Regions from separate parts of the Pseudomonas wadenswilerensis genome, predicted to be linked through region 1. Evidence: riboswitches for the same ligand, from Rfam matches in the RefSeq annotation. Region 1 holds a riboswitch; each other region holds the start of a gene.

Region 1 (10,049 bases):
TTTCGCACATCGGCCACGACTTCTATTACAGCTTCGCCGAGCGGCTGCGTGCCACCAGCCGCCTGGATTTCAACCTGGTGGTACGCGAACGGCCCGATCCGCGCTGGGGCAGCCTGGTGACGGTCGAGTACGAGCAACGGGTGGTGTACCGGCGTTTTCTGCCACCCAACACAACTGAGCTCAAGGACGCCGCCTATGAGGCTGCGGACCTGGTCAAGGCGCAGATTATCCAGCGCAAGCTGCAGATGCTGCTGCAGGACACCACTGATCTGGAGAGGGATGAGTTATGAACAACAACAAAACCTGCAGCCTGGCCTCCCTGGTATTGCTGGCGGCCCTCGCCAGCCAGGCCAGTGCCACCGAACTGGTCTACACCCCGGTCAACCCGGCGTTTGGCGGCAACCCGCTGAACGGCACCTGGCTGCTCAACAACGCCCAGGCGCAGAACGATCATGAAGACCCGGCCATCAAGGACCGCGCCTCGGCGTTCGCCAGCACCTCGGCGCTGGAGCGCTTCACCAGCCAGCTGGAGTCGCGCCTGCTGTCGCAGCTGCTGACCAACATCAACAACGGCAACACCGGCAGCCTGCAGACCGACGCCTTCATCATCAACGTCATCGACGACTCCGGGGCCCTGAGCATTCAGGTGACCGATCGGGTGACCGGTGAGATTTCGGAAATTCAGGTCAACGGCCTGAACCCTTGAAGGGCACAGGACAACGGGGAGAAACAGCCATGAAACGATTTCTGAGCACACTGCTGATCCTGGCCGCCTTGCAAGGCTGCAGCCTGCGCGAACCGATGCCGGCCGAACAGGACAGCGAAAGCCCGACCCTGACGCCGCGGGCCTCGACCTACTACGACCTGCTCAACATGCCGCGGCCCAAGGGCCGGCTGATGGCAGTGGTGTATGGCTTTCGCGACCAGACCGGGCAATACAAGCCGACCCCGGCCAGTTCGTTTTCCACCAGCGTCACCCAGGGGGCGGCGAGCATGCTGATGGATGCCCTGCAGGCCAGCGGCTGGTTCGTGGTGCTCGAACGCGAAGGGCTGCAGAACCTGCTGACCGAACGCAAGATCATTCGCGCCTCGCAGAAAAAGCCCGATACGCCGGTGAATATCCTGGGTGAACTGCCGCCCCTGCAGGCAGCCAACCTGATGCTCGAAGGCGGTATCATCGCCTACGACACCAACGTGCGCAGCGGCGGTGAGGGCGCGCGTTACCTGGGCATCGACCTGTCGCGTGAGTACCGGGTCGACCAGGTCTCGGTCAACCTGCGGGCGGTGGATGTGCGCAGCGGCCAGGTGCTGGCCAACGTCATGACCAGCAAGACCATCTACTCGGTCGGGCGCAGCGCCGGGGTGTTCAAGTTCATCGAGTTCAAGAAGCTGCTGGAAGCCGAGGTCGGCTACACCACCAACGAGCCCGCGCAGCTCTGCGTGCTGTCGGCGATCGAGGCGGCGGTCGGGCACTTGCTGGCCCAGGGCATTGAACGGCGCTTGTGGCAGGTGGCCGGGGATGGTGCGGGGGACAAGGCGGTGCTGGATAAATACCTGAGCCAGTACCAGAGCCCATGAAACCCATCGCTGGCAAGCCAGCTCCCACAGGTTCGGCGGCGTACACAGATCAATTGTGGGAGCCGGCCTTGCCGGCGATGCAAGGCAAAGCCTTGCCAGTCAGGTTTACCTCAATGGCTCGGGCAGCCCTGTTCCTTGACGAAACCCATCGCTGGCAAGCTGAACTGGTCAACAGATTTTGGACACCGGTTTAGGTTCATGCCGCAACCTTGAGCTTTTTCTCCATGGCTACCGGGGTTTCATAGCCGTTGTAGCTGTGGAGACGCTTAAGGTTGTAACGCATCAGATAAGCCTGGATGTCTAACTGTGCTTGCGCTTCGGTTTCGTAACCCTCTGCTGGCATCCACTCAGACTTCAATGCACCGAAGAAGCGCTCCATGACGGCGTTATCCCAGCACTGGCCTCGGTGACTCATGCTCTGTTCCAGACCGTACTCCTCAAGAGCAGCCCTGAATTTATGGCTGGTGTACTGACAACCCTGATCCGAGTGGAACATCACTCCAGCCGGTCTACCTCTAGATTCGGCCGCCATTCGTAGCGCCTCGCAGGCAAGCCGGGCATCGGCGATCATTGAGAAAGCCCAGCCCACCACTCGGCGAGCATACAAGTCGATCACAGCCGCCAAGTACAGCCAACGCTTGCCTACCTGGATGTAGGTGACATCGCCGCACCACACCTGGTTGACCGTCGAGACGTTGAAGTTTCGCTTGAGCTGGTTACTCGCGATCAATGCTTCTGTGCCCGATGATCGGTAACGATGCGGCCTGCGTTGCTTGCATTGCAGACCGGCTTCCTTCATCAGCATACGTACCTTGTATCGCCCGGCTTTATGGCCAGCACGACGCAATTCCCGAACCAGCGTTCGCGACCCAGCAGAGCTACGAGAGGCCTTGAAAAGGCTGACCATCGTTGAACGCAGATCCTCTCTGACCGGATCCTTTCGTCCTTGGCGTTTTCGCCATGCGTAGAAACTGCTGCGCCGAACTCCAAGGACGCGACAGCAGTCGAAAACACCAAATTGCTCACTCAGTTCGTTGATCAGCGAGAACGATCCTTGGAGTCCCGAAGCAGGAGAGCACTGGCCTTTTTTAGGATTTCGATATCCCGGTCCTTTTGCCGGACTAGCGCTTCCAGCTCCTGGATTCGCTGCTGCTCTGGAGTGATGGCCTTGGCGCCGACTGGTGTTTGACCTTCTCGTTCCTGGCGCAGTTGCTCGACCCAGCGACGAAGCGCGGTCCGCCCTAGGCCAAGGCTCTCGCAGACATCAGGGACTGACTCACCATCGTCCAGCACCATCTCGGCAGCTTTGATTTTGAATTCGTTCGAGTAAGATTTTCGCACTGATTTTGCCTCCAATTGGGCGCCATAATAGCGCCCGACGAAGGTGTCCAAAATCATTAGGCCAGTTCAAGCCAGCTCCCACAGGTTCGGCGGCGTACACAGATCAATTGTGGGAGCCGGCCTTGCCGGCGATGCAAGGCAAAGCCTTGCCAGTCAGGTTTACCTCAATGGGTGGGGCAGCCCTGTTCCTTGACGAAACCCATCGCTGGCAAGCCAGCTCCCACAGGTTTGGCGGCGTACACAGATCAATTGTGGGAGCCGGCCTTGCCGGCGATGCAAGGCAAAGCCTTGCCAGTCAGGTTTACCTCAATGGGTGGGGCAGCCCTGTTCCTTGACGAAACCCATCGCTGGCAAGCCAGCTCCCACAGGTTCGGCAGCGTACACAGATCAATTGTGGGAGCCGGCCTTGCCGGCGATGCAAGGCAAAGCCTTGCCAGTCAGGTTTGCCTCAATGGCTCGGGCAGCCCTGTTCCTTGACGAAACCCATCGCTGGCAAGCCAGCTCCCACAGGTTCGGCGGCGTACACAGATCAATTGTGGGAGCCGGCCTTGCCGGCGATGCAAGGCAAAGCGTTGCCAGTCGGGTTTACCTCAATGGCTCGGGCAGCCCTGTTCCTTGACGAAACCCATCGCTGGCAAGCCAGCTCCCACAGGTTCGGCAGCGTACACAGATCAATCGTGGGAGCCGGCCTTGCCGGCGATGCAAGGCAAAGCCTTGCCAGTCAGGTTTACCTCAATGGCTCGGGCAGCCCTGTTCCTTGACGATCCGCTGGGTCGACGCCGGGTTGTTGACCAGCTTGGCCACCGAGCGCGCCGGGCGCTTGACCAGCTCACCGCCGCAATTGGGACACTGGCCCTTGAGCTGACGCTCATTGCAGTCGCGGCAAAAGGTACATTCAAACGAGCAGATCAACGCGTCCGGGCTCTCGCCGGGTAGATCAGTGCCACAGCATTCACAGTTCGGGCGCAGTTCGAGCATGGTCAGGTCCTCGCAGGCGGATCGGAATCGTCAGTGTATACGCTCAGGGCCGGTACAGGTGGGCATGCCCGGCGCGGTACAGCGCCGACTCCGAGAAGGTGTCGTTACCCAGCACCCGGCCCACCAGAATCAGCGCGGTACGGCGAAAATCCTTGGCCGCGGCCAGCTCGACAATCGTCTCCAGGGTCCCCAGCACCCAGTCCTGATCCGGCCAGGTCGCCCGGTGCACCACGGCAATCGGGCAGTCAGCGCCATAGTGCGGGCGCAGTTCTTCGACGATTTTTGCCAGGTGCTTGACCCCCAGGTGCACGGCCAGGGTGGTCTGGTGGCGGGCAAGATCGGTCAGTTGTTCTCCAGCGGGCATCGGTGATTTGTCGGCGTAGCGAGTGAGGATCACGCTCTGGGCGATGTCCGGCAAGGTCAGCTCGCAGCCGAGCAGGGCGGCGCTGGCTGCAACGGCGGTGACGCCGGGGACGATCTCGTAGGGAATGCCCAGCTCGCGCAGGTAGCGGATCTGCTCGCCGATGGCGCCATACAGGCTGGGGTCGCCGCTGTGCACCCGGGCCACATCATGGCCCTGATCATGGGCGCGCTTGATCGCCTCGATGATCTGCGCCAGGTGCAGTTCGGCGCTGTTGATCAGGGTCTCGGCGCGGTGACCTTCCAGCACTGCGGCCGGGACCAGGGAGCCGGCGTAGATGATCACCGGGCAGCGCTGGATCAGGCGCTGGCCCTTGACGGTGATCAGCTCCGGATCGCCGGGGCCGGCGCCGATGAAATAGACGGTCATGGGGAGTCCTTGCGGGGAAAGTGCAGATTATCAGCGAAAACCGCTGGTGCAGGCCAATGCCAGGCTGGCGTCGGCCTGCAGGGTGCGGGGTACCAGTAGGCGGGCCGGGCCGCCAAGTTGCTCGGCCAGGGCCAGGGCGGCGCTCTCGGCCACGCCATAACAGCCACTGTGCCGGTAAGCCACCGCAGAACGATGGCTCAGGCGTTGTTCGAAAACAGCCAGTTGCGCCGCACTGAAGAACAGCAGCGGCACGCCCAGGCACCGGGCCAGTTCATGCAGGCCGGGTTCGTCGTGCTTGAGGTCGATGCTGGCTAGGCCCATGACCGCGCCGGGCGGCAGGTCATGGGCGAGCAGGGTACGCGTGAGCAGGTCGCTCAGGGCGTCGGCCGGGCAGCCGCGACGGCAACCCAGGCCGAGGTACAGCTGCATCCGTTCAGGCCTGGCTCGAACGGCGATACAGCCAGGCACTGATCAGGCCCAGGGCCAGCCAGAACGCGGCGTTGGTCAGCAGCGAAGCGACCTTGAACTCGGCTTCCAGGGCTTCTGGGGCGAGCATCTGGTGGACTTCAGGCTGCGGCGCGCCAATCACGTGAGGCACCACCAGCAACACTGCACCGACTATCTTCAGCAGCCAGTTGTGGGCGAATGCGATCAAGGCCAGACCGACGGCGGTGGCGGCAGCCGTGCCGACCCACCAGGCTTGGCGCTGGGCCAGGTCGGCGGCAGCAGTACCCGGCAGCTCCGGGGGCAGGCCCAGGGTCGGCGCCAGGCAGAACACGGCAAAGCCGCCCAGGCCCCAGAGCGCGCCGCTGATCACGGTCTTCGGTGCGCGCAGGGTGTAGAGCGCGGCGAGGATCAGGGCGAAACCGACCGCCACCACCAGGTTGCCGCCGGTGGTCGACAGCACCCGCTGCCAGCCGTCTTCCGGCGACCAGGCTTCGCTGTCGTGATGATGCTCGGCGGTACCGGCCGCATGTTCATGGGGCGCCTCGACCGCAGGCGCGGCGCTTTCATAGGTTTCCGCCTGGAGAATCAGCGGCGCGACCCAGAAGCTTTGCAGCAGGGTCAGCAGCAGGGCGGCCAGCAGGCCGGTAAAGCCTGCAGTACTGGCGATACGCTTGATCATCGGGGCAGCACTCAGTGGCAAGGGAAGGCGGCGCTGTGGCGGGTATCGTGGGCGGCGTTATGCACCGCTTCGATGTGCGAGAAACCGGCGAAGTAGACCAGGCACAGGCCCAGCAGCGAGGCGCCGACAGCAACCAGCAGGCGCTGGCTGAGGCTTGAAGGGGTAACGGCTTCATTACTGGCGGTACTGGTACGCATGGCGCTTTCCTCTTGGTGTTGTCGGCAACAGGCAAGCGCAGCCAACCCCTGCGCGAGGATCGCCCAGGGGGTGTAACAGCGCCCGCCCACCGCGGGTTTGTTCGGTCAAGCGTCGGGCCGGTCTCCGGGCTGGTGAGGGTTGGCAGCTGGCCACACCACAGGCGTCACCTTCCCATGCCAGGCAGCGGGCACAGTGGTTCTGACGCTTTTCTCACTTACCGTTGCGGGGGCAGCACCGGACTTGTCGTACACCAAATAAAGAAGTGTATGACGCACCGGTTTCCCAGTTTCACCCTCAAGGGGCACCCAAACGAATGGCGTTAGCAAATCACGGGCGCGGGCAGGCGTCAATCGTGACAGCAGTTGACCGCTCACCGGGCACTGCGTAGCCTAGCCGCTTCGAGGTTCTTCGGCGCTGGCCGAAGCTAAGACGGGAACGCGGTTGAAGCCGCGGCTGCCCCCGCAACTGTAAGCATTGAAGCGTTCGACACAGCCACTGCACCGCGTGCGGGAAGGCGTCGTTCGACTGGCCCTGGCGCCGGTGCAATGCAAGCCAGGAGACCTGCCTCGGACAGTTTCCGACATTCAACCGGGCGGGGTGATCCGGTGGCGAACAGGCCAGGTGCGTGACACCTTTGGCGCTCGTCCCGCATGCCCGCCATCCTGCCAAGGGCATCGACATGAAAACACTGGCCAAACTCCCCGTCACCATCGTTACCGGCTTCCTCGGCTCGGGCAAGACCACGTTGCTGCGGCATATGCTCGACAACGCCCAGGGGCGGCGCATCGCGGTGATCGTCAACGAGTTTGGCGAGCTGGGCATCGACGGCGAAATCCTCAAGCAGTGCAGCATCGGTTGCAGCGAAGAAGAGGCCAACGGCCGCGTCTATGAGCTGGCCAACGGCTGCCTGTGCTGCACCGTGCAGGAAGAGTTCTTCCCGGTGATGCGCGAATTGGTGGCCCGTCGCGGCGACCTCGACCATATCCTCATCGAAACCAGCGGCCTGGCCCTGCCCAAGCCCCTGGTGCAAGCCTTCCAGTGGCCAGAGATTCGTAACGCCTGCACGGTCGATGCGGTGATCACCGTGGTCGACAGCCCGGCCGTCGCCGCCGGCACCTTTGCCGCCTACCCGGACCAGGTCGATGCCCAACGCAAGCTCGACCCCAACCTGGACCACGAATCGCCGCTGCACGAGCTGTTCGCCGACCAGTTGGCCAGCGCCGACCTGGTGGTCCTGAACAAGGCCGACCTGATCGCTGCCGACGACCTGGCCAAGGTGCGCGCCGAAGTCGTAGAAGAGCTGCCACCGGCGGTGAAGGTGATCGAAGCCAGCAGCGGCCGTCTGCCGCTGGACGTGCTGCTGGGCCTGGGCGCCGAATCCGAGGCGCATATCGATGGCCGCCGCACCCACCACGATTCGCACCACGACGGTGACGATCACGACGACCATGATCACGACGCCTTCGACTCGATCTCCATCGAGCTGCCGCAAGCCGACGAAAGCCTGTTGCTCGATGCCCTGACCCAGTTGGTCGTGCAGCACGGCATCCTGCGGGTCAAGGGCTTTGCCGCTATCCCGGGCAAGCCGATGCGCCTGCTGATCCAGGGCGTGGGCACCCGTTTCGACAAGCACTTCGACCGCGCCTGGCGCAGCGAAGAGCCGCGCACCACGCGCCTGGTGCTGATTGGCCAGGAACTGGATGCGGCACAACTGGAAGCGAGCCTGCGCGCCGCCCTGGGCGCTTGACCGATGCACCTGCTGCGGACCCAGCCCGGTGGTTTTGTACCGGACGACAGCATTGCCGACCTCGGCCAGACCCCGGCCGAGCTGGTAATCCTCTGCAGCGGTGACTCGCACCTGGCGCTGCTGGCCGAAACCGCCCAGCAGTTGCCCGAGGATTTCCCCAGCCTGCGTCTGGCCAACCCGATGCAGGTACAGAATCACGCCTCGGTCGACCTGTATGTCGACCAGGTGCTGCGCCATGCCAAGGTCATCCTGGTGTCGCTGCACGGTGGCGTCGGCTACTGGCGCTATGGTGTGGAACAGCTGCTGGAGCTGGCCGCCCGTGGTGTACAACTGATCCTGGTGCCGGGCGACGACCGTCCGGACCCGGAGCTGACCAGCCTCAGCACGGTGCCGGCCGAGCAGGCCGAACGGCTCTGGCACTTTCTGCGCCAGGGCGGCAAGGCCAATGCCCTGAACCTGTTCAACTGCCTCGCCAGCCAGTACTTGAATTGCGCCTACTCCTGGAGCGAGCCGCAACAACTGCCGCGCACTGCGGTGTATCACCCGCGCAAGGCGGCTGCGGCGCTGGAGGACTGGTTCGGCGAGTGGCAGGTCGAGCAGCCGGTGGTGCCGATCCTGTTCTATCGCTCGCACCTGCAGGCGGCCAACACCGCCTTCATCGATACATTCTGCGAGCGTTTGCAGCTGGCCGGGCTCAACCCCTTGCCGATTGCCGTGGCCAGCCTCAAGGAGGCCGGTTGCCTGCAGCAGGTCGAGGACTGGCTGGACCAGGTCGACGCTGCACTGATCATCAACACCACAGGCTTTGCCCAGTCGAGCCCCGAGCAGCCGCACCTGCGGCCGTTTCGCCGCGATGTCCCGGTGTTGCAGGCGATCTGCGCCCAGGACAACGAGCCGGCCTGGCAGGCCAGCGAGCAGGGCCTGGGTGCCCGCGACCTGGCCATGCACATCGCCTTGCCGGAGCTGGACGGGCGCATCATCACCCGGCCGATCAGCTTCAAGGACCTGGCCTGGCGCAGCGAGCGCAGCCAGTCCGACGTGGTCTGCTACCGTGCCCAGCCCGAGCGCATGGACTTTGTCGCCGAGCTGGCGCGGCGCTGGTGTGACCTGGCGCAGCTACCCAACGCACAGAAGCGTGTGGCGCTGATCCTCGCCAACTACCCGACCCGCGATGGCCGCATCGGCAATGGCGTGGGGCTCGACACCCCGGCCGCGGCGCTGAATATCCTGCGCGCCTTGCAGGCGCAGGGCTATCCCCTGGCCCCCTTGCCCGCCAGTGGTACGGCGCTGATCCAGGCCTTGCTCGGTGGCGTCAGCAATGACCTGGACAGCCTCGACCTGCGCCCGTGCATGCAGAGCATGGCCCTGGAGGATTACCTGGCGGCGTTTGCCGCCTTGCCCGAGGCCAACCAGATAGCCGTGCGCGAACGCTGGGGCGAGCCGAGCCAGGACCCGATGTTCCGCAGCGGGCGGATGATGATCGCCGGCCTGCGCTACGGCCTGACCTTCGTCGGCATCCAGCCGGCCCGTGGTTACCAGCTGGACCAGAGCGCGGTCTACCATGACCCCGACCTGGTGCCGCCGCACGCTTACCTGGCGTTCTACTTCTGGCTGCGTCACGGCTTTGCCGCCGATGCGCTGATCCATGTCGGCAAGCACGGCAACCTGGAATGGCTGCCGGGCAAGGGCGTCGGCTTGTCCGACAGCTGCTGGCCGGACGCCTTGCTCGGCCCGCTGCCGAACATCTACCCGTTTATCGTCAACGACCCGGGTGAGGGCGCCCAGGCCAAGCGGCGCACCCAGGCGGTGATCATCGACCACCTGATGCCGCCGCTGACCCGCGCCGAAACCTATGGGCCCTTGCGTCACCTGGAACTGCTGGCCGACGAGTACTACGAGGCGCAGTTGCTCGACCCGCGCCGGGCCCGCGAGCTGCAGCGCGACATCCTGGCGCTGGTGCGCGACAACCATATCGACCGCGAGCTGCAGATCGAAGGTGCGCTGGACGATGCCGCGGTGTGGCTGCCGCGCCTGGACACCTACCTGTGCGACCTCAAGGAGTCGCAGATCCGCGATGGCCTGCATGTGTTCGGCGAGTCGCCTGCCGGGCGTTTGCGCACCGATACCTTGCTGGCCCTGTTGCGGGTGGAGCGCGGTGATGGGCGCGGGGCCAACGGCAGTTTGTTGCGGGCCCTGGCCAGGGCGCTGAACCTGGGCTTCGATCCGCTCGATTGCGACCTTGGCCAACCCTGGCAGGGCCCGAGGCCTTCACTGCTGGCTACATTGGACGA
Region 2 (10,049 bases), 450 kb from region 1:
AGCTCAAGCCGTTGCAGGACAACTGGCAGGAAATCCGCGCCGAGGCCCAGCAACTGCTGCACGTCGGCGAGATCAAGAGCTCGCAGAACTACGACGACGTCGGCTTCAACTCGTTCTTCAAGAGCGGCTGGAAGCGCTTCTACCTGAAGTGGTACGGCGAGAGCCACCCTTCGGCAATGAAGCTGTGCCCACGCACCACCGAGCTGCTGCAGGGCATCGGCTCGGTCAAGGCGGCGATGTTCGCCACCCTGCCGCCGGGCTCCAAGCTGGTGCGCCACCGCGACCCTTACGCAGGCTCGTACCGCTACCACCTGGGCCTGGACACGCCAAACGATGACGGTTGCTACATCTGCGTCGACGGCGAGAACTACGCCTGGCGCGACGGCGAGGCGGTGGTGTTCGATGAAACCTACATCCACTACGCCTCGAACCAGACCGAGCACAACCGCATCATTCTGTTCTGCGACGTCGAGCGTCCGCTCAAGTACCGCTGGGCCACGGCGTTCAACCGCTGGTTCAGCCGCAGCGTGATGGCCGCGGCCGCCGCGCCCAACGATGCCGGTGACAAGACCGGCGGCATCAACCGCCTGTTCACCCGCATCTACAAGATCCGCGAGCGCGGCAAGGCGCTGAAGAAGCGCAACCGCACCCGTTACTACCTGGAGAAATGGGCGGTGGTGGCGGCGCTGGTGCTGGTGTTCATCTATATCTGACTCAGACCGCTATCGCTGGCAAGCCAGCTCCCACAGGTTCAGTGCATGCTTTCTCTGTGGGAGCTGGCTTGCCAGCGATGAGACCCTCTCCCTCCCAAAGTCTTGCCTTTCCCCGACCATCGAGCAACGGCGCCCTGCCGCAAAAAAAACTAACGTCACTGTTCTAGTTGCCAACCACACCAAGGTGAAGACAATGAGCATGATGGACTGGGATGCCTACCGTAATCAGTTGATGGGCGGCATCGGCGATCTCAAGCAACTCTCTCCCGACACGGTTAACGGTTACATGACCGCCAGTGGCGCCGGAGCCAGGACCAACCACCTGGACGCCAAGACCCGTGAGCTGATTTCCCTGGCCGTGGCAGTCAGCACCCGCTGTGACGGCTGCATCGCCGTGCACTCGGCCCAGGCGGTCAAGCAAGGCGCGACCCGCGAAGAAATCGCCGAAGCCCTGGGCGTGGCCGTGGCCATGAACGCCGGGGCGGCGCTGGTGTATTCGGCGCGGGCACTGGATGCCGTGGGCAAGGCTGGGCTGTAACCTCTCCCTCACGTGAGCGCGCGGTCGCGCCGCGCCTCACCCACTTCCTGGCGTTTTCGCATAAGCTAGCGGGCGAACCGTTTTCAGGAACCACCATGATCCACATCCGCCCCATGACCGCCGCCGACTTCGAGCTTTTCTGGCCGACCTTCCAGGGCATTGTCAGCGCCCGCGAAACCTATGCCTTCGACCCGGCCATGAGCCAGGAGCAAGCTCGCCAGCTGTGGCTGGAAGCGCCGCTGCGAACCCTGGTGGCCGAAGAGGATGGCGTGCTGCTCGGCTCCTACTTCCTCAAGGCCAATGCCGCCGGCCCCGGCAACCATGTCAGCAATTGCGGCTACATGGTCTGCGACGCCGCCCGTGGGCGCGGTGTCGCCAGGTTGATGTGCGAGCACTCGCAGCAGCTGGCCCGGGAGCTGGGTTTTCTGGCCATGCAGTTCAACTCGGTGGTGTCGAGCAACGAGGTCGCGGTGGCCTTGTGGCAGAAGCTTGGCTTTGCCATCGTCGGGCGTTTGCCCAATGCCTACCGGCATGCGCACCTGGGGCTGGTGGACAGCCTGGTGATGTACAAGTGGCTGGAAGAGCCGAAGCAGCCAATGCTGATCGGGCGCAAGAATATCGAGGCGGTGGTGTCGCGCAAGCGCGGGCGTTGAGACGTCGCTGTCTGAGCTGGACTCATCGCTGGCAAGCCAGCTCCCACAGCTACGGTGCACACCGAACCCTGTGGGAGCCGGCTTGCCGGCGATGCTGTTGACCTAGAAGCGCCACCCAAAAACTGATCTGCTCAGATACGCAAGCCGTTGACTGCAAAGGTTTTCGGTGTTCAGATGCGCGCCAGTTTCAGGTGTCCTGCGCCGCCGTGCGCAGGGTGAAACGGGAAGCCGGTGCGTCATGCAAATGACCAGTCCGGCGCTGCCCCCGCAACGGTAAGCGAGCGAAGCCTTCGAAACACCACTGTGCCTCGGCATGGGAAGGTGAAGGCCTTCATGACCCTCGCAAGCCCGGAGACCGGCCTGAAGCTTCTGTTTGGCAACCCCGCGGTGGGCGGGCGCAGGCCGGTTGGCGTCCGCCTGCGCGTGCGCCATGCCTCCATGCGTTGTTCCCTCCGGGATTCATTCTTCCTGTTGACTGTGGAACGACATGTCCCGAAATTCCAAGCTTCATACCCTGGCGGCCAATGCCCTGGCCCCCTGCCTGGCATTCTCCGTGCCGGCTTTCGCCGAAGACACCAACCCCTCTGCCCTGGCCCTGCCCTCGACGGCCATCACCAGCAGCAGCGACAACCAAACCATCAGCCTGGCCACCCCGCTGCCGACCGGCTCGCGCCTGGACCTCAGTGCCATGGACACCCCGGCCAGCACCAGCAGCCTCGCCAGCGAGGTCATCGACGGGCGCAACAACCTCACCGTGCAGGACGCCGTGACCCGCTCGCCGGGCATCACCTCGGTCGCCACCCCGGGCAACGGCAATACGGCGCTGTCGGCCCGCGGCTTCAGCGGCCACGGCTCGGTGATGACCCTGTTCGACGGCTCGCGCATGTACACCGGCGCCGGTACCCAGAGCTTCCCGGTCGACCCGTGGATGGTCGAGCGCATCGACGTGATCCGTGGCCCGGCCTCGGTGCTGTACGGCGAAGGCGCCACGGGTGCGGTGATCAACGTGATTCCGAAAAAACCTTTTACCGGCGAGATCCGTAACCACCTGCGCCTGGGCTATGGTTCCTACGACCGCCAGCAACTGGGCCTGGACAGCGGTGGTTCGCTGAGCGAGCGGCTGAGCTACCGGGTGACCCTCAACCGCCAGGAAAGCAACGGTTGGGTCGACCGCGGCGACTCGAAGAACCTGGCCATGAGCGCCGCCCTGCGCTTCGATGCCAGCGACGACCTGAGCTTCACCCTCGCCCACGAGCGCGGCGATGCCGACCCGATGAACTACTTCGGCACGCCGCTGATCGACGGCCATTATCGCGACAGCCTGCGCAAGAAAAACTACAACCTCAAGGATTCGGCCCAGCACTACCACGACGAGTGGACCCGCTTTAACACCGACTGGGCCATCAGCGATTCGATCAGCGCCAGCAACCAGCTGTACTACCTCAAGAGCCGCCGGCACTGGCGCAACGCCGAGGACTACACCTGGAACAGCGGCGTCGGCCAGCTTGAGCGCGGCAGCTACCTGGAGATCAGGCACGACCAGGAACAGGTCGGCGACCGCCAGAGCTTCACCTTCGACCATTCGCTGTTTGGCCTGGCCAGCAAAACCGTGGTCGGCGCCGAGTACAACCGCATCCGTTTCGGCATCGACAGCAACTCGCCGTACAACGACATTGGCGGCGATTTCATCGACCCGTGGCAGCCGGCGCCGGGCTACTTCCACAGCGCCAGCCCGACCCGCCCGCAAACCGACAGCACCACCCGCACCTTCGCCCTGTTCGCCGAGAACCGCACCCAGCTGTCGGAGCGCTGGTCGCTGGTCACCGGCATTCGTCGCGACCAGAACCACATCGACCGCAACAACCTGGTCAACGACACCCGCACTGACCGCAGCCTCAACGGCGGCAACTGGCGCGCCGGGCTGGTGTTCGCAGTCAACGACGAGCTGAGTCTGTACGGCCAGTACTCCACCAGTGAAGATGGCGTCAGCGACCTGGTGACCTTGAGCCCGAGCCAACAGAAGTTCGACCTGACCGAAGCCAAGCAGACCGAGTTCGGCCTCAAGCAGCTGTTCTGGGATGGCCGTGGCGAGTGGACCCTGGCGGCCTATCACATCGTCAAGAAGAAGCTGTTGGTCGACAACCCCGACACCCACCAGAAGGAACAGGCCGGGCAGCAGACCTCCGATGGCCTGGAAGCGACCCTGGAGCTGGCCCTGGCCAACCAGTGGCATGTCTCGGCCAACGCCTCGGTGGTGCGCGCCAAGTACGACGATTTCGACCAGACGGTGGGTGGGCAAACCGTTTCCCGTGCTGGCAATCGCCCAAGCAACGTACCGCGGCGGACCGCCAACCTGTGGGTCAGCAAAGGCTTCAGCCACAACGTAGACGCCGGCATGGGCCTGCGTTATGTCGATGAGCGCTATGCCAACACCGCCAACTCCCAGAGCGTGCCGGGCTTTACCGTGGTCGATGCCAACCTGGGCTGGCAGGTGCTGCCGGATGTGCGTCTGGGCCTGCAGCTGAACAACCTGCTCGACCGCCGTTATGCGGCCACTGCGCACAGTGGCGAGCAGTGGCTGATGGGTGAGCCGCGGTCGTATTTTGCGACGGTGGATTACACGTTCTGAGGTGAACCGGGGCTGCGTTGCAGCCCATCGCCGGCAACGCCGGCTTGTGTCTTGAGGTAGGAATAGAATCAGAAGTGAGAGCGGTGAATGGCAAGCTGTACGCCGGTAGTGCTTAAAGCACGTGTGGGAGCAAAGCTGCCATTCACCTCTCCACTCTGGCCCGAGCCCGAACAGTTGATTGAGCGCCTCTCGAATCACAAGCGTGGGCCAAGCCAGAGCGCTCTCACAACTGAGTGTAAGAGGGTTCAGCCATGTTGTCTTCTGTTGGAATCGACACTGCCAAAGCCACTTTGGAAATCTGCATCAAACCTCAGAAAATCCGCTTCGAAGTGGCCAACAACTCCGCAGGCTTCGAGGCGTTGCTTGAGCGTCTGAAGGACTTCAAGATCAGTCGAGTGCTGATCGAAGCGACAGGCGGCTACGAGAAAGATGTGTTGATCGCCCTGGCCTCAGCAGGACTGGAAACCATCTGCATCAACCCAGCCCGTGCCCGGAAATTCGCCGATGCCATGGGTAAAAAAGCCAAAACCGACAAGATCGACGCCGAAGTCCTTGCGGACTTCGCTGCACACCTCAGCGTTCCTCAAAGCCAACCGATCAGCCCGGAACGCGAAGAGCTGCGCGAGTTGGTGAAGCAGCGCGCCCAATTTGTGCAGAGCCGTGATGACTACAAACGGCGTCGCCTGCAATGCCGCTCGGCAATGGCGATGGCCCACTTTGATGAGCACATAGAACACCTGAAAGTGCTGATCAAACGCCTCGACGAAGAAATTGACCAGGCGATGGTGCAACTGGACGATACCAGGGCGAGTCAGTTGTTGGCGGTGAGCGGAATCGGTCGGGTAACCGCCGCAAATCTGCTCGCCTCACTGCCTGAACTGGGGCAGTTGGACCGCCGTCAGATCGCCGCGCTGGTGGGCGTAGCGCCTTACAACAACGATAGTGGTAGCCATCGAGGGCACCGCCAGATATGGGGTGGTCGGGCCCATGTAAGGCGAGTGCTGTACATGTCGAGCTGGATCATCATCCGTCACAACACAGAATTTAAAGCACGCTACGAAGCACTTCGGGCACGTGGCAAGTGCGCCAAGGTGGCACTCGTAGCTTGCATGCGGGTGCTGATCGTCAGGCTGAATGCAATGCTGCGGGACAATACCCCTTGGCGAGTGCAAACAGCCTGATCAAGACAGTTGCTCCCACAATGGGCCTGTGTACACCGGCCCTGTCAACCTAGCTCAGGCAAGCTATAGCGCTCGGCAAAATACTGGCGAAAAAACTCCACCGCCACCCGCACCTTGGCCGAACTGGCCAGCGGCGAGGTATACACCGCCCAGATGTCCGCCGGCTGGTGATACTCCGCCAGCACCTGCACCAGGCGCCCATCGGCCAGGCTGTCGTGCACATCCCACCACGAGCGCAGCAAAATTCCTCGCCCATCCAGGCACCACTGGTGCGCCACTTCACCATGGTTGCTCGACAGGCTGCCGGTCACCCGCACGCTCTCCTCGCCCCCCGGCCCTTCCAGCTGCCAGACGCCAAACGGGTGGTCACGCTCCTTGATCACCAGGCAATCATGGCTGGCAAGCTCGGCCAGCACCTTGGGCGTGCCGCGCCGGGCCAGGTAGGCCGGGGAAGCGCACAGCACCCGGCGGTTCCTGGCCAGCGGCTTGGCAATCAGGTTGGGAGCGATGGCGTTACCGACGCGAATATCCAGGTCGACGCCCTCTTCAATCAGGTCCACCAGGCGGTCATGCACGTCCAGGCGCACATCCAGGCGCGGGTAGCGCTCGGCCAGTTCCGACAACGCCGGGGCCACAAATCGCCGGCCCAGGCCAAGGCTGCTGGCAATCCGCAGCTGGCCCACCGGTTCGCGGTGCTGGGCGCTGATGTCGTCGCCCATGCGCTGCACCGCATCGAAAATCTGCTGCGCCCACTGGTACACCCGCTCGCCCTCCTCGCTCACCGTCACCCGCCGGGTGGTGCGGTGCAGCAGGCGCACTTCAAGGGTTTGCTCAAGCACGCGGATGCGTTTGCTGATGAACGCGGCCGACATGCCGAGCTCTTCGGCCACCGCCGCGAAGCTGGCGCGCTTGGCCACCTGGAGGAAGATATTGAGGTCGTCGAGGCTGGGAAGATTATTCACGATGCGTGCACTAAGAATCCATGAATCACGAGATTATCTCTGAATCCTGCCCTTATAGCATGAGCCGCACCTGTTCCCTAGACAACGAGTGCGCCCCTCATGAGCAAGACTTTCAGAATCGCCGCAATTCCCGGTGACGGCATCGGCAACGAAGTACTCCCCGAAGGCATCCGCGTGGTCGAGGCCGCCGCGCGCAAGCATGGCCTGGACATCAGCTTCGAATTCTTCGAATGGGCCAGCTGCGACTACTACCTGGCCCACGGAAAAATGATGCCGGACGACTGGTTCGAGCAGCTCAAGGATTTCGACGCCCTGTACTTCGGCGCCGTGGGCTGGCCAGACAAGGTCCCGGACCACATTTCGCTGTGGGGCTCGCTGCTGAAGTTTCGCCGCGACTTCGACCAGTACGTGAACATCCGCCCGGTGCGCCTGTTCCCCGGCGTACCCTGCCCGCTGGCCGGCCGTGAGCCTGGCGACATCGACTTTGTGGTAATCCGCGAGAACACCGAAGGCGAATATTCGTCCCTGGGCGGGCGCATGTTCGAAGGCACCGACAACGAGTTCGTGCTGCAGGAGTCGGTGTTCACCCGCCGGGGTGTCGACCGCATCCTCAAGTACGCCTTCGAGGTGGCGCAAACCCGCGAGCGCAAGCACGTGACCTCGGCGACCAAGTCCAACGGCATGGCCGTGAGCATGCCCTACTGGGACGAGCGCACCGCGGCCATGGCTGCCAATTATCCGGAAATCAGCTGGGACAAGCAGCACATTGATATCCTCTGCGCCCGCTTCGTGCTGCAGCCGGATCGCTTCGACGTGGTGGTGGCCTCGAACCTGTTCGGCGACATCCTCTCCGACCTCGGCCCGGCCTGCGCCGGCACCATCGGCATCGCGCCATCGGCCAACCTCAACCCCGAGCGCAAATTCCCGTCGCTGTTCGAACCCGTGCACGGTTCGGCCCCGGACATCTTCGGCAAGAACATCGCCAACCCGATCGCGATGATCTGGTCGGGCGCGCTGATGCTCGAGTTCCTTGGCAACGACGGCGCCGACCCGCGCTACCGCGCCGCCCACGACGACATTCTCAAAGCCATCGAGCAGGTCATCGCCGCCGGCGATACCACCCGCGACATGGGCGGGCAAAAGTCGACCCAGCAAGTCGGTGAAGCTATCAGCGCGCTGATCGAAGGTTGATGACCAGGGGCCGATTGTCAGAATTGTCTGACAAAACGGCCCCTTGGCTCTTGCGGGTGAAGCGGATTATCTGCAGAATCTGTTAACCAAAAGATTCACGTTAACTTTAAGTTAACAACGAAGCAGGGAGTGCTGCCGCAACACCCCGGAGTGCCTGCCGGGTATAGCTAAGAACGCCAACGTCCAGGAGACGATGATGTCGCACAAAAATAAAAAGATTGATGTGTTCCTGATTACCGTGAGTTTGATTGCCGTGCTGCTCACCGTCATCGGCCTTGCAGCCTTCCCGGGCGAAGCCGAAAGCGCGGCCAACCAGTTGTTCGAACTGTCGACCCGGACCTTCGGCACCAGTGTTCAGGTGCTGGTGTTCGGCAGCTCGCTGGCGGTGCTGTACCTGGCCTTCAGCAAGTACGGCAACATCCGCCTGGGCAGTGGCAAACCCGAGTACGCCACCGCCACCTGGGTGTTCATGTTCATCTGCGCCGGCATGGGCTCTTCGACCCTGTACTGGGGCGTGATGGAATGGGCCTACTACTACCAGACCCCGGGCCTGAACATCGCCGCCGCCACCCCCAAGGCACTCGAGTACAGCATCAGCTACTCGTTCTTCCACTGGGGCGTCAGTGCCTGGTCGATCTATGCCCTGGCCTCGCTGGCCATGGCCTATCACTTCCACGTGCGCAAGAAGAGCGGCCTGAACCTGGCCTCGATCGTCGAAGCGGTGACCGGCTTCAAGGCCACCGGCCCGGTCGGGCGCAGCGTCGACTTGATCTTCCTGCTGACCATGATGGGCGCGCTGACCGTGTCGCTGGCGCTCACCGCCTCGACCCTGACCCGCGGCCTGCATGACCTGGCCGGCACCCCGGACACCTTCACCGTGCAACTGCTGGTGATCGGTGCGGTGGCGGTGATGTTCTCGCTCAGCTCCTACATCGGTATCGATGGCGGCCTGCAGCGCCTGAGCAAGATAGTCTGCATCGGCGCCCTGGTGTTTGCCCTGGTGGTGCTGCTGGTCGGCCCGACCCAGTTCACCATCAACAACACCGCCAACTCGATTGGCCTGATGATCCAGAACTACGTGCACATGAGTCTGTTCACCGACCCGGCGGGCGACGGTGCCTTCACCCGCAACTGGACAGTGTTCTACTGGCTCTGGTGGGTGTCCTACGCGCCAGGCGTGGCCATGTTCGTGACCCGCGTGTCGCGTGGCCGGCAGATCAAGGAAGTGGTCATGGCCCTGCTGCTCGGTGGCAGCTTCGGTTGCTGGTTCTTCTTCGGCGCCCTGGAAAGCTACAGCATGCACCAGTTCATCACCGGCGCCGTGGACGTGCCGAAGATGCTCAGTGAACAAGGCGGCGAATCGGCGGTGACCCACCTGCTGCTGGCCTTGCCGTGGGGCCAGGTGTTCCTCGGCGTGTACCTGTTCATCATGGCGATCTTCTGCGCTTCGCACATGGACGCTGCCGCTTATGCCGTGGCCGCCACCAGCACCCGCAACCTGCGTGAAGGCGACGACCCGACGCCGACCCACCGCCTGTTCTGGTGCGTGGTGCTGACCCTGGTACCGCTGGCCATGCTGTTCGCCAAGGCTTCGCTGTCGACCATGAAAACCGCCGTGGTGCTCACCGCCATTCCGTTCATGGTGATCCTGCTGGTGAAGATCTACGGCTTCTTCAAATGGATGATCGAAGACTACGGCCAGGTGCCGGCCTACCGCATCGAGGAAGAAGCGGCGCGCATGGCCGGTGAAGAGCCTGCGCAACAAGCGCCGCGCAGCGCCGCTGCCGTGCACTGATCACACACCCGTGGGAGCGGGCTTTCCCGCGATAGCGATCTGAGCCTTGTACGGGCCAGATCGCGGGGCAAGCCCGCTCCTACAACAGCAGTAAATTTTTTTGCCTGGCTTGTTAACTGATAGATACGCGTTAACCAACAACTAAAAACCGTGCTTGTGAGACCCCAACCATGAATGACTTCAAACGCCTGCCCGCCGATTTCTGCGCCAACGCCGAAGAGGCGTTCACCATTCCCGCCAGCTTCTATACCCAGGCCGCAGTGTTCGAGCACGAGAAAGAAAACATCTTCGCCCGCAGCTGGATCTGCGTCGGCCACCGCAGCGAAGTGGCCGAGAACAACGCCTACATCACCCGTGAAGTGATCGGCGAAAGCATCATCGTCGTGC
Region 3 (10,049 bases), 1.3 Mb from region 1:
TGGGCGGCTGGTTGAACAGGCGCAGCAGGATGCCGCGCCGGGCCATGAATTCATGCAGTTGCGGCGCCTGCTCGGTGACCAGGTACTGGAACAGGTCGCAGCTGCCGTGCGCAGCGAATCCACCAGCGCTGAGCACCTCGGCCAGGCGCTGGCTGGCCACGGCGCAGCGGATAATCTGCTGCTGATGCGCGGCGCTATCGAGCAGGCACGCCTGGCCGAGGATGCGCGTCGGGCCACTGATGGTCCAGGGCCCGAGCTGTTCGGCGAGCAATTGCAGGAGTTGCCGCTCGGCAAGGACAAAGCCCAGGCGCACACCGGCCAGGCCAAAGAACTTGCCGAACGAGCGCAGCACGATCAGGCCCGGGCGCTCGGCGTGTTCGCCGATGCTGTGCTGCGGGGTGTTGTCCATGAAGGCTTCATCGACCAGCAGCCAAGCACCGCGACGGGCCAGGCGCGCATGCCATTCGAGCAGTTGCTCGGCAGGTATCAGCCGCCCAGTGGGGTTGTTGGGGTTGACCACCACCAGTACGTCGAGACTGTCGAGGTAGTAGTCAACCTGATCTTCAGCCAACTCACGCACCCGATGCCCGGCACGGCGCCAGCCTTCGGCGTGCTCGGCGTAGCATGGCGACAGTACGCCGACCGTACCGGGGCGGCGCAAGCGCGGCAACGCCTGGATCGCTGCCTGGGAACCGGCCACGGGCAGCAACTGGTTGACCTGGTAGTACTCGCAGGCAGCCTGTTCCAGGCCGTCGTCGGTCTCGGGCAAGCGTGCCCAGGCGCGCAGCGGGATCTCGGGGATTGCATAGGGCCAAGGCGCAATACCGCTGGACAGGTCCAGCCAGTCTTCGCGGGCGATACCGTATTGCTGCACTGCGCGCTGCAGGCGACCACCGTGCTCAAGCATAGAATTCAGCCCCCAGGCACAACAGCAGTAACCACAACCACACGCCCTGGCACACCAGGCGCCAGCCGCGCTCGATGGCCTCGGCATCGGCCTGCGGGCCTTCGCCCAGCTGCGGGCGCTCGTGCAGCTCGCCGTGGTACACCGCCGGGCCGCCCAGCTCGACACCCAGCGCCCCCGCTCCGGCAGCCATTACCGGGCCGGCGTTGGGGCTGTCCCACAACGGCGCCTGGCGCCGCCAGCAGTTCAGGGCCAGGCGGGTCTTGCCCAGCAGCGCGTAGGTCAGGGCCACCAGCCGCGCCGGAATGTAGTTGAGCAGGTCGTCGATCTTCGCCGCGGCCCAGCCGAAGCGTTCGAAGCGCTCATTGCGATAGCCCCACATGGCGTCCAGAGTGTTGCTCAGGCGATAGAGCACCACCCCCGGCACACCGCCAACGACGAACCAGAACAGCGCGGCAAACACCGCATCGCTGCCGTTCTCCAGCACCGACTCGGTGGCGGCGCGGGCCACGGCGGTTTCATCCAGCTCACGGGTTTCGCGGCTGACCAGGTAACCCACGCGCTGGCGGGCGTGTTCCAGGTTGCCCTGGCGCAAGGCTTCGGCCACCGGCGTCACGTGCTCGCCGAGGCTGCGCAGGCCCAGGGCGCAATACAGCGCCAGCACTTCCACCAGCCAGCCAATGTACGGCAACCAGGACAGCAGCATGGCCAGGAAGGTCAGCGGCACCACGGCCAGGAACCAGGCGGTGACGCCATGGCTGCGCCAACCGCGGCCACCGGCATTGAAGCGTTGCTCCAGGCGCCCGGCCATGCGCCCGAACGCGACCAGTGGATGCCGGCGCTTGGGCTCGCCCAGCAACGCATCCAGCGCCACCCCGGCCACAGTCAGCAACGCCACACTCATCAAGACTCTCCCCACTGGTTTTCAAACAGCATTTCGTGCAACGGACGCGCCGTGGTCCAACCTTCAAGCACCAGCATGGGCGCCGGGTAAAATTCGTGCACCGGCCCCAGGCAAAGGATTGCCAGCGGCTTGGCACCGGCCGGCATGCCCAGCAGCTCGGCCAGGGCCCGGGGTTCGAACAGCGATACCCAGCCCATGCCCAGGCCTTCGGCGCGGGCGGCCAGCCAGAGGTTCTGGATCGCACACGACAGCGATGCCAAGTCCATTTCCGGCAAGGTTCGGCGGCCGAAGATATGCGCTTCGCGCTCATCCATCAGCGCGGCAACCAGCAGTTCGGCACAGTCATTTATGCCTTCGACCTTGAGCTTCATGAAGTCGTCGGAGCGCTCGCCCAGGGCTTGGGCGGTACGCAACCGCTCCTCCTCCACCAGGGCCTGGATACGCTGGCGCAGTTCACGTCGGGTAATGCGGATAAAGCGCCAGGGCTGCATCAGGCCAACACTGGGGGCCTGATGCGCGGCTTGCAGCAGGCGTGCAAGCAGTTCAGGGGCGACTTCGCCGCCGCTGAAGTGGCGCATGTCACGGCGTTCGCCAATGGCGCGGTAGACCGCCGCGCGTTCGGCTTCGGTAAAGGCATGCTCGGTCATGGACACAACAGCGCCGCCGACGCCTGGGGGTTGGAGGCAAAGTAGAAATGCACGTAGGAAGCGGTCAGCCGGCCACAGCGATACACCGCTTCGGCACCACGGCCACCGTTGGGGCTCTGGCCACGGGCAATCGGCTCAAGCCCGGTGCTGGTCAGCGAGTGATGGTAGGTGTGCCCGCGCAAGGTACCTTCGGGCAATTCCACCGCCTGCAAGGCCAGGGCGGCCAGGCGCTTCTGCATCACCGCCTCACCAGCCAGCAACCCGAGCAATTCGGCGCGCTCACCAGCGACATCGGTCAGGGCATCGAGCAGATAGAGCATGCCGCCACATTCGGCGAGCAACGGCTTGCCGGCGTGATGATGGGCGCGAATGGCTGCGAGCATCGGCGAGTTGGCCGCCAGGGCCTGGTGATGCAGCTCCGGGTAACCACCGGGCAGGTACAGGCTGTCGGCCTGCGGCAAACTCACGTCATGCAGCGGCGAGAAGAACGCCAGCTCCGCGCCCATGGCCCGCAGCAGGTCGAGGTTGGCGCCATAGGTGAAGGCAAAGGCTTCGTCGCGGGCGACCGCGATGCGCACACCTTGCAGCAAGGGCTCGCTCACAAGCTCGGTCGGCGCGGCGAAACTCACCGCCGGCGGCAAAGCCGCATCGCAACTGGCGCCCAGGGCGGCTGCAGCTGCATCCAGGCGTGCTTCGAGGTCGTTCAGTTCACTGGCCTGGACCAGGCCCAGGTGGCGGCTCGGCAGTTCGATGCCGGTTTCTCGCGACAGCCCGCCGTACCAGCGCAGCCCTTCGGTCAGGCTGCCTTCGAGCAATTGAGCGTGGCGCAGGGTACCGACGCGGTTGGCCAGCACCCCGGCAAACGGCAGGTCCGGCTGATAGCGCGCCAGGCCCAGGGCCAGGGCACCGAAGGTCTGGGCCATGGCCGTGCCATCGATCACCGCCAGCACCGGCACACCAAAATGACGAGCGAGGTCGGCGCTCGATGGCGTGCCATCGAACAGCCCCATGACCCCTTCGATCAGGATCAGGTCGGCCTCAGCCGCCGCTTCCCATAACAGACGGCGGCTTTCCTGCTCGCCGACCATCCACAGGTCGAGCTGATACACCGGCGCACCGCTGGCGCGCTCGAGAATCATCGGGTCGAGAAAGTCCGGGCCACACTTGAATACGCGAACCTTGCGCCCCTGGTTGCGATGCAGGCGCGCCAGAGCGGCGGTCACCGTGGTCTTGCCCTGGCCGGAGGCCGGTGCGGCGATCAATACCGCCGGGCAATGGCGCGCATCCCTCATAGCTCGACGCCCTTCTGGGCGCGGATACCGGCCTGGAAGGCGTGCTTGATCATGCCCATTTCGGTGACGGTGTCGGCCAGTTCGATCATTTCATCCTTGGCCGCACGACCGGTGACAATCACGTGCTGCATCGGCGGGCGCGCCTGCAGGTCGCTGAGGACCTGGTCCAGATCGAGGTAACCGTGCTTGAGGGCGATGTTCAGCTCATCGAGCACCACGAAGGCAATCGACGGGTCCTGGAGCATCTGCCGCGACACTGCCCAGGCGGCTTCGGCAGCAGCGATGTCGCGCTGGCGGTCCTGGGTTTCCCAGGTGAAGCCCTCGCCCATCACGTGGTAGCGCACCTGTTCCGGGAAGCGCCGGAAGAACAGCTCTTCGCCGGTGCTGTTGCGGCCCTTGATGAACTGCACCACGCCGCACTGCATGCCATGGCCCATGGCCCGGGCGAGCATGCCGAAGGCCGAACTGCTCTTGCCCTTGCCGTTGCCGGTGAGCACCAGCAGCAAGCCGCATTCGTTAGGCGAATTGGCGATGCGCTCGTCGATAACGGCCTTCTTGCGCTGCATGCGCGCCAGGTGGCGTTCGTCGCGCTCGGTGGATTCAGTCATGAGGTTCTCCGCAAACCACTGTCGGCCGACCCGCAACGAGCGTAGCAGTCTATGGCTGCTCAGGGTTCGCGGCGAGGAACGGCGTGACAAATGAATGGATATGGCAGACGGAAAACGCGCAGGGCTACGGCACAGGCCGGAGGAACCGCGCATCACCCTCCGTGATGCCGTTGGCTGTAACAGGCCGGTCTCCGGGCTTGTGAGCGGGGCCATGAACACCCGGGACCGCGCGCCTTCCCGGGTCGAGCACCCAGTGGCCCTGCGCGGCCTTGACTCACCTACCGTTGCGGGGGCAGCGCCGGATTCGCGCGCCTTGCGCGCCCACCGGCTTCCCTGTTTCACCCTGCCAGGCCATCGCCTGCAGAGCACCTGAAACAAGTCGCGAAGGTTAGAGGGTTGCACCCGGAGCGTCAATGAAAGGCGCTGAACTGGCCTGGATCAATGGCGCCTTTGACATCTTGTGCAACACTGACTTCAGTGATATCAAATAGCCATACCTCGGCTGTACTCGATCACAACTATAAGGGAGAGCAGCATGCAAGGCCTGATCATCAACAATGCGCGCCTGGAATTCCTGCGCCCCGCCCTGGAGCGCTGGGTCGATTGTATCGACCGCTTCAACCAGACCCTCGGTGATGGCGATGCGCCCTACTGGCACGGTGCCCAAGCCAACCTCGGCCTGCTTTCGGCCGCCGCCTGGCAAGCCGAGCTGGTGACCCTGCAGCAGCATCAGAGCAAGAAGCAGCGCGATGAAGGTGATCGTGAAGGTCGCTGCGACCTGTACATCGCCAACCGCGAAGAAGCCGCCTACCTGCAAGCCAGCCAGCGCTGGCCGAAAATTGCCAGGCTGGACCTGAACAATGCCCTGGCCGAAACCGTGTATGCCGCACGCCAGGTTGCCGCGCCCAGCCAGCTCAAGGTCGCCGCGCTGTTCGCCAGCCCCTGGAAAGCCGGCCAGCACGCCAGCCCCGAAGAACTACAGGACCTGGTCGACGACCTGCAAAAGCACAACGCCTGCGCCATTGCCTGGTACTTCCCCTACGCCTACCGCAAGCTGCACAACGAAGCCGGCCAGTACCACCCCGGGGTGGCGTTGCTGCTCAAGCAGGCCTGAACCAGGGAACCTCCCGCGCCTGATCCGCCTCTACTGGCAATAGCGGCCATCATCGCGAGGGAAACGACATGGGCATCAGCCGGATTGCACTGCTGCTGGCAGTGACTGCGGGATTAAGCGGGTGCGGCGAGAACGCGCGCCTGGAGGTCAGCGACGGGGTCGGCCCGTCGCCGCAATTGCCCGAACCCAACAAGACCCTGATTCCCACCGTCAACATCGCCCCGGCCATCGGCTGGCCCCGGGGTATGACGCCCAAGGCCGCGCCCGGCACTCAGGTGGCGGCCTTTGCCGAAGGCCTGGACCACCCGCGCTGGCTCTACGCCCTGCCCAATGGCGATATCCTGGTGGCCGAAACCAATGCCCCGCCCAAGCCCGATGACGGCAAGGGCATTCGCGGCTGGGTGATGGGCAAGGTCATGGACCGCGCCGGCGCCGGCGTCCCCAGCGCCAACCGCATCAGCCTGCTGCGCGACAGCGACCATGACGGCGTCGCGGAAACCCGCACGACCTTTATCGAGAACCTCAATTCTCCGTTTGGCATGGCCCTGGTTGGCAACGACTTCTACGTCGCCGACACCGATCGCCTGCTGCGCTTTCATTACGAATCCGGCGCCACCTCGATCAAGGGCCCGGGTACGCCGGTGGCTGATTTGCCGGGCGGCACACTGAACCATCACTGGACCAAGAACGTGATCGCCAGCCGTGACGGCAAGAAGCTCTACGTCACTGTCGGCTCCAACAGCAATGTCGGCGAGAACGGCATGGACCAGGAAAAAGGCCGTGCGGCGATCTGGGAAATCGACCCGGCCAGCGGCCAGCAGCGCATATTCGCCTCCGGCCTGCGCAACCCCAACGGCCTGGCCTGGGAACCCCATACCGGCCAGCTGTGGACCGCCGTCAACGAGCGCGACGAGATCGGCAGCGACCTGGTGCCCGACTACATTACCTCGGTCAAGGATGGCGGCTTCTACGGCTGGCCCTACAGCTACTACGGCCAGCACGTCGATCAGCGGGTCAACCCTTCTGATCCGAACCTGGTAGCCAGCGCCATTGCGCCGGACTATGCAGTGGGGCCGCACACGGCGTCGCTGGGCCTGACCTTTGCCGAGCAGGGCGTGCTACCGGCGCCTTTCGAGCAAGGCGCATTCATCGGCCAGCATGGCTCATGGAACCGCAAGCCGCACAGCGGCTACAAAGTGATCTTTGTGCCGTTCAGCACCGCAGGCAAACCTGCAGGCAAGCCAATTGACCTGCTGACCGGGTTCCTCAATGACGAGGGCAAGGCCATGGGCCGCCCGGTCGGGGTGATCAACGACCGGCGCGGAGGGTTGCTGGTGGCGGATGATGTGGGCAACAAGATCTGGCGGGTGAGCAAGGCCAAGTGACCTGGGGGCCGCTATGCGGCCCATCGCCGGCAAGGCCGGCTTGTGTCTTGAGGTAGGAATAGAATCAGAAGTGAGAGCGGTGAATGGCAAGCTGTACGCCGGTAGTGCTTAAAGCACGTGTGGGAGCAAAGCTGCCATTCACCTCTCCACTCTGGCCCGAGCCCGAACAGTTGATTGAGCGCCTCTCGAATCACAAGCGTGGGCCAAGCCAGAGCGCTCTCACAACTGAGTGTAAGAGGGTTCAGCCATGTTGTCTTCTGTTGGAATCGACACTGCCAAAGCCACTTTGGAAATCTGCATCAAACCTCAGAAAATCCGCTTCGAAGTGGCCAACAACTCCGCAGGCTTCGAGGCGTTGCTTGAGCGTCTGAAGGACTTCAATATCAGTCGAGTGCTGATCGAAGCGACAGGCGGCTACGAGAAAGATGTGTTGATCGCCCTGGCCTCAGCAGGACTGGAAACCATCTGCATCAACCCAGCCCGTGCCCGAAAATTCGCCGATGCCATGGGTAAAAAAGCCAAAACCGACAAGATCGACGCCGAAGTCCTTGCGGACTTCGCTGCACACCTCAGCGCCCCTCAAGGCCAACCGGTCAGCCCTGAACGCGAAGAGCTGCGCGAGTTGGTGAAGCAGCGCGCCCAATTTGTGCAGAGCCGTGATGACGACAAGCGGCGTCGCCAGCAATGTCGCTCGGCAACAGTGATGGCCCACTTCGATGAGCATATAGAGCAGCTGAAAGTGCTGATCAAACGCCTCGACGAAGAAATTGATCAGGCGATGGTGCAACTGGACGATACTAGGGCGCGTCAGTTATTGGCAGTGACCGGAATCGGTCGGGTAACCGCCGCAAATCTGCTCGCCTCACTGCCTGAACTGGGGCAGTTGGACCGCCGTCAGATCGCCGCGCTGGTGGGCGTAGCGCCTTACAACAACGATAGTGGTAGCCATCGAGGGCACCGCCAGATATGGGGTGGTCGGGCCCATGTAAGGCGAGTGCTGTACATGTCGAGCTGGATCATCATCCGTCACAACACAGAATTTAAAGCACGCTACGAAGCACTTCGGGCACGTGGCAAGTGCGCCAAGGTGGCACTCGTAGCTTACATGCGGGTGCTGATCGTCAGGCTGAATGCAATGCTGCGGGACAATACCCCTTGGCGAGAGCAAACAGCCTGATCAAGACAGTTGCTCCCACACAGATCGCATGCACCATTACCCAGCGCCCTCTCAGCGCTTGCGGCACAGGGTCAAGCCATCGCCAATCGGTAACATCGACAGGTCCACCCGCGGGTCATCCTTGAGTGTGAGGTTCAATGCCTGGATCGCCCGGGTGTCTTCGCTGTCCGGCGCTCCCTGCAGCACCCGCCCGCTCCACAAGGTGTTGTCGAACAGCACCAGCCCGCCAACCCGCAGCAAGCGCAGGGCCTGTTCCAGGTAGTGTGGATAGTTGGCCTTGTCGGCATCGATGAAGATCAGGTCGTAGCGCTCTGACGGCAGCGTCGCCAGGGTCTGCAGGGCGGGCGCCAGGCGTAGTTCAATGCGCTCGGCGACCCCGGCCTCCTGCCAGTAGCGCCAGGCCACGGCGTTGTAGCTGCCTTCAAGATCACAACAGAGCAACTGCCCGTGTTCCATGGCCTGGGCCATGCATAAGGCGCTGTAGCCGGTGAAGGTACCCACTTCAATCACCCGCTGCGCGCCGATCAGGCGTACCAGCAGTGCCAGCAGTTGCCCCTGTTCCGGTGCTACCTGCCAGCGCGCTTCGGGCATGGCCTGGGTTTCGGCACGCAAACGGGCAAGCAACGGCGTTTCGCGCAGCGACACGCTTTGCAGGTAGTGGTAGAGGGGGTCGTCGAGGTAGAGCGTCTGCGCGGTCATCATCTACCTCGCGAAGGTCAGGGGTTACGCGCCAGATGCGCTGGCTGCAGCACGCGCTTGGCATTCAGGTAGGTTTTTTGCCAGTAGCTGTTGGACAGGTAGTCCAGGCGCACCGTTCCGCCGGTGGCCGGGGCATGGACGAAGCGCCCCTCGCCGACATAGATGCCGGCATGGCTAACCTGCGAACCGCCATTGGTGGCAAAGAACACCAGGTCGCCGGACTGCAGGTCGGTGCGCTCGATGCTCGGCGCTCGGATGCCGATCATTTCCCGGGTCGAACGCGGCAGCGAAATACCGGCGGCATCGCGATAGACATAGCCAATCAGGCCGCTGCAATCGAAACCCGAATCCGGGGTGTTGCCGCCCCAGCGGTACGGCGTGCCAACCAGGCCCAGGGCGCGGAACAGCACGTCTTCGGCAACCGGGGAGAAATAGACTTGCGGGGCCATGACCGCAGGCTCGACCACTTTACGCGGGGCCGGGGCATGACTTGAGCATGCACCGAGCAGTGCTGCGAGGGAAAGTACAGCGAAGCGCGCCATCATCGCCATGGTCAGAACATCCTGTCTGAAGCCGCTTCGGCCAAGAGCCGAAAAGAGTTGAGAATTTAGATTAGACGCTTTCTGTAAACACGCACGGCGACGAGCTTTTCAGCTACGTCGCCGTGGTCAAACCTGTCGAAGGATCAGTTGCGCGAGAGGGTGGTCGCGGCCGGAGCCATGGCCAGTGCACGCTTGGCTTCGATGAAGGTCTTGCTCCAGTAGCGATCACCGAGCTTGTCGATGCGCACACCACCGCTGCGGCGGCTGCTGGAGTGGATGAACTGGTCGTCACCGAGGTAGATCCCGGCGTGACTGACGCGGCCGCGGCCATTGGTGCTGAAGAACAGCAGGTCGCCTGGCTTGAGGTTGTTACGGGCAACCAGCGGGGCCTTGACGTTGATCATTTCGCGGGTGGAGCGCGGCAGGTTGAGGCCAGCTTCTTCGCGGAACAGGTAGCCGATGAAGCCGCTGCAATCAAAGCCGGTGTTCTCGGAGGTACCGCCGAAACGGTAGCGGGTACCGATCAGCGACATGCCGCGCTCGAGAATGTTGTCGGCCAGGGCGGGCAGTTGGTAAGGCTTGCTGCTGGCGAAATCTTGCAGCTCTGCTTCGGTGTTCAGCTCTTCCTCGAACGTCGCCTGGACGGAGGACTTGGTCAAAACCTGAGCGGTAACCGGTTGCTGCTGAACCTGCTGCTGGGATACGGGACCGGTGGTCGCGCAACCAAAAAGCAGGGTCACGAGTGCGAGGGGCACGAGGGGTGCGAAGCGATTTAGC

The links. Region 1 has a riboswitch for cobalamin ahead of LOY45_RS14140 (CbtB domain-containing protein). Riboswitches for the same ligand answer to the same signal wherever they lie in the genome.
Region 2: another riboswitch for cobalamin. It lies ahead of LOY45_RS16230 (TonB-dependent receptor); the one in region 1 lies ahead of LOY45_RS14140 (CbtB domain-containing protein).
Region 3: another riboswitch for cobalamin. It lies ahead of cobO (cob(I)yrinic acid a,c-diamide adenosyltransferase); the one in region 1 lies ahead of LOY45_RS14140 (CbtB domain-containing protein).

Annotation. Positions count from the first base shown of each region.
Region 1 is NZ_CP087191.1:3,090,035-3,100,083, reverse strand. Features, by position in the region: gene csgE (curli production assembly/transport protein CsgE) at 1-290, shown strand, start outside; gene LOY45_RS14175 (curli assembly protein CsgF) at 287-706, shown strand; gene LOY45_RS14170 (CsgG/HfaB family protein) at 736-1,578, shown strand; one part of gene LOY45_RS14165 (IS3 family transposase) at 1,775-2,670, opposite strand; one part of gene LOY45_RS14165 (IS3 family transposase) at 2,670-2,976, opposite strand; gene LOY45_RS14160 (DUF1272 domain-containing protein) at 3,652-3,897, opposite strand; gene cobM (precorrin-4 C(11)-methyltransferase) at 3,941-4,687, opposite strand; gene LOY45_RS14150 (cobalamin biosynthesis protein) at 4,718-5,116, opposite strand; gene LOY45_RS14145 (CbtA family protein) at 5,121-5,813, opposite strand; gene LOY45_RS14140 (CbtB domain-containing protein) at 5,825-6,010, opposite strand; cobalamin riboswitch at 6,109-6,336, opposite strand; cobalamin riboswitch at 6,396-6,594, shown strand; gene cobW (cobalamin biosynthesis protein CobW) at 6,691-7,758, shown strand; gene cobN (cobaltochelatase subunit CobN) at 7,762-10,049, shown strand, end outside.
Region 2 is NZ_CP087191.1:3,538,957-3,549,005, forward strand. Features, by position in the region: gene lpxO (lipid A hydroxylase LpxO) at 1-713, shown strand, start outside; gene LOY45_RS16220 (carboxymuconolactone decarboxylase family protein) at 907-1,251, shown strand; gene LOY45_RS16225 (GNAT family N-acetyltransferase) at 1,347-1,904, shown strand; cobalamin riboswitch at 2,077-2,282, shown strand; gene LOY45_RS16230 (TonB-dependent receptor) at 2,392-4,533, shown strand; gene LOY45_RS16235 (IS110 family RNA-guided transposase) at 4,785-5,714, shown strand; gene LOY45_RS16240 (LysR substrate-binding domain-containing protein) at 5,759-6,676, opposite strand; gene LOY45_RS16245 (tartrate dehydrogenase) at 6,776-7,867, shown strand; gene LOY45_RS16250 (BCCT family transporter) at 8,064-9,662, shown strand; gene LOY45_RS16255 (aromatic ring-hydroxylating oxygenase subunit alpha) at 9,833-10,049, shown strand, end outside.
Region 3 is NZ_CP087191.1:4,379,867-4,389,915, forward strand. Features, by position in the region: gene cobD (threonine-phosphate decarboxylase CobD) at 1-907, opposite strand, end outside; gene cbiB (adenosylcobinamide-phosphate synthase CbiB) at 900-1,808, opposite strand; gene bluB (5,6-dimethylbenzimidazole synthase) at 1,808-2,461, opposite strand; gene LOY45_RS20090 (cobyrinic acid a,c-diamide synthase CobB) at 2,452-3,747, opposite strand; gene cobO (cob(I)yrinic acid a,c-diamide adenosyltransferase) at 3,744-4,355, opposite strand; cobalamin riboswitch at 4,521-4,743, opposite strand; gene LOY45_RS20100 (hypothetical protein) at 4,891-5,469, shown strand; gene LOY45_RS20105 (PQQ-dependent sugar dehydrogenase) at 5,538-6,854, shown strand; gene LOY45_RS20110 (IS110 family RNA-guided transposase) at 7,102-8,031, shown strand; gene LOY45_RS20115 (O-methyltransferase) at 8,083-8,730, opposite strand; gene LOY45_RS20120 (C40 family peptidase) at 8,748-9,281, opposite strand; gene LOY45_RS20125 (C40 family peptidase) at 9,416-10,049, opposite strand, start outside.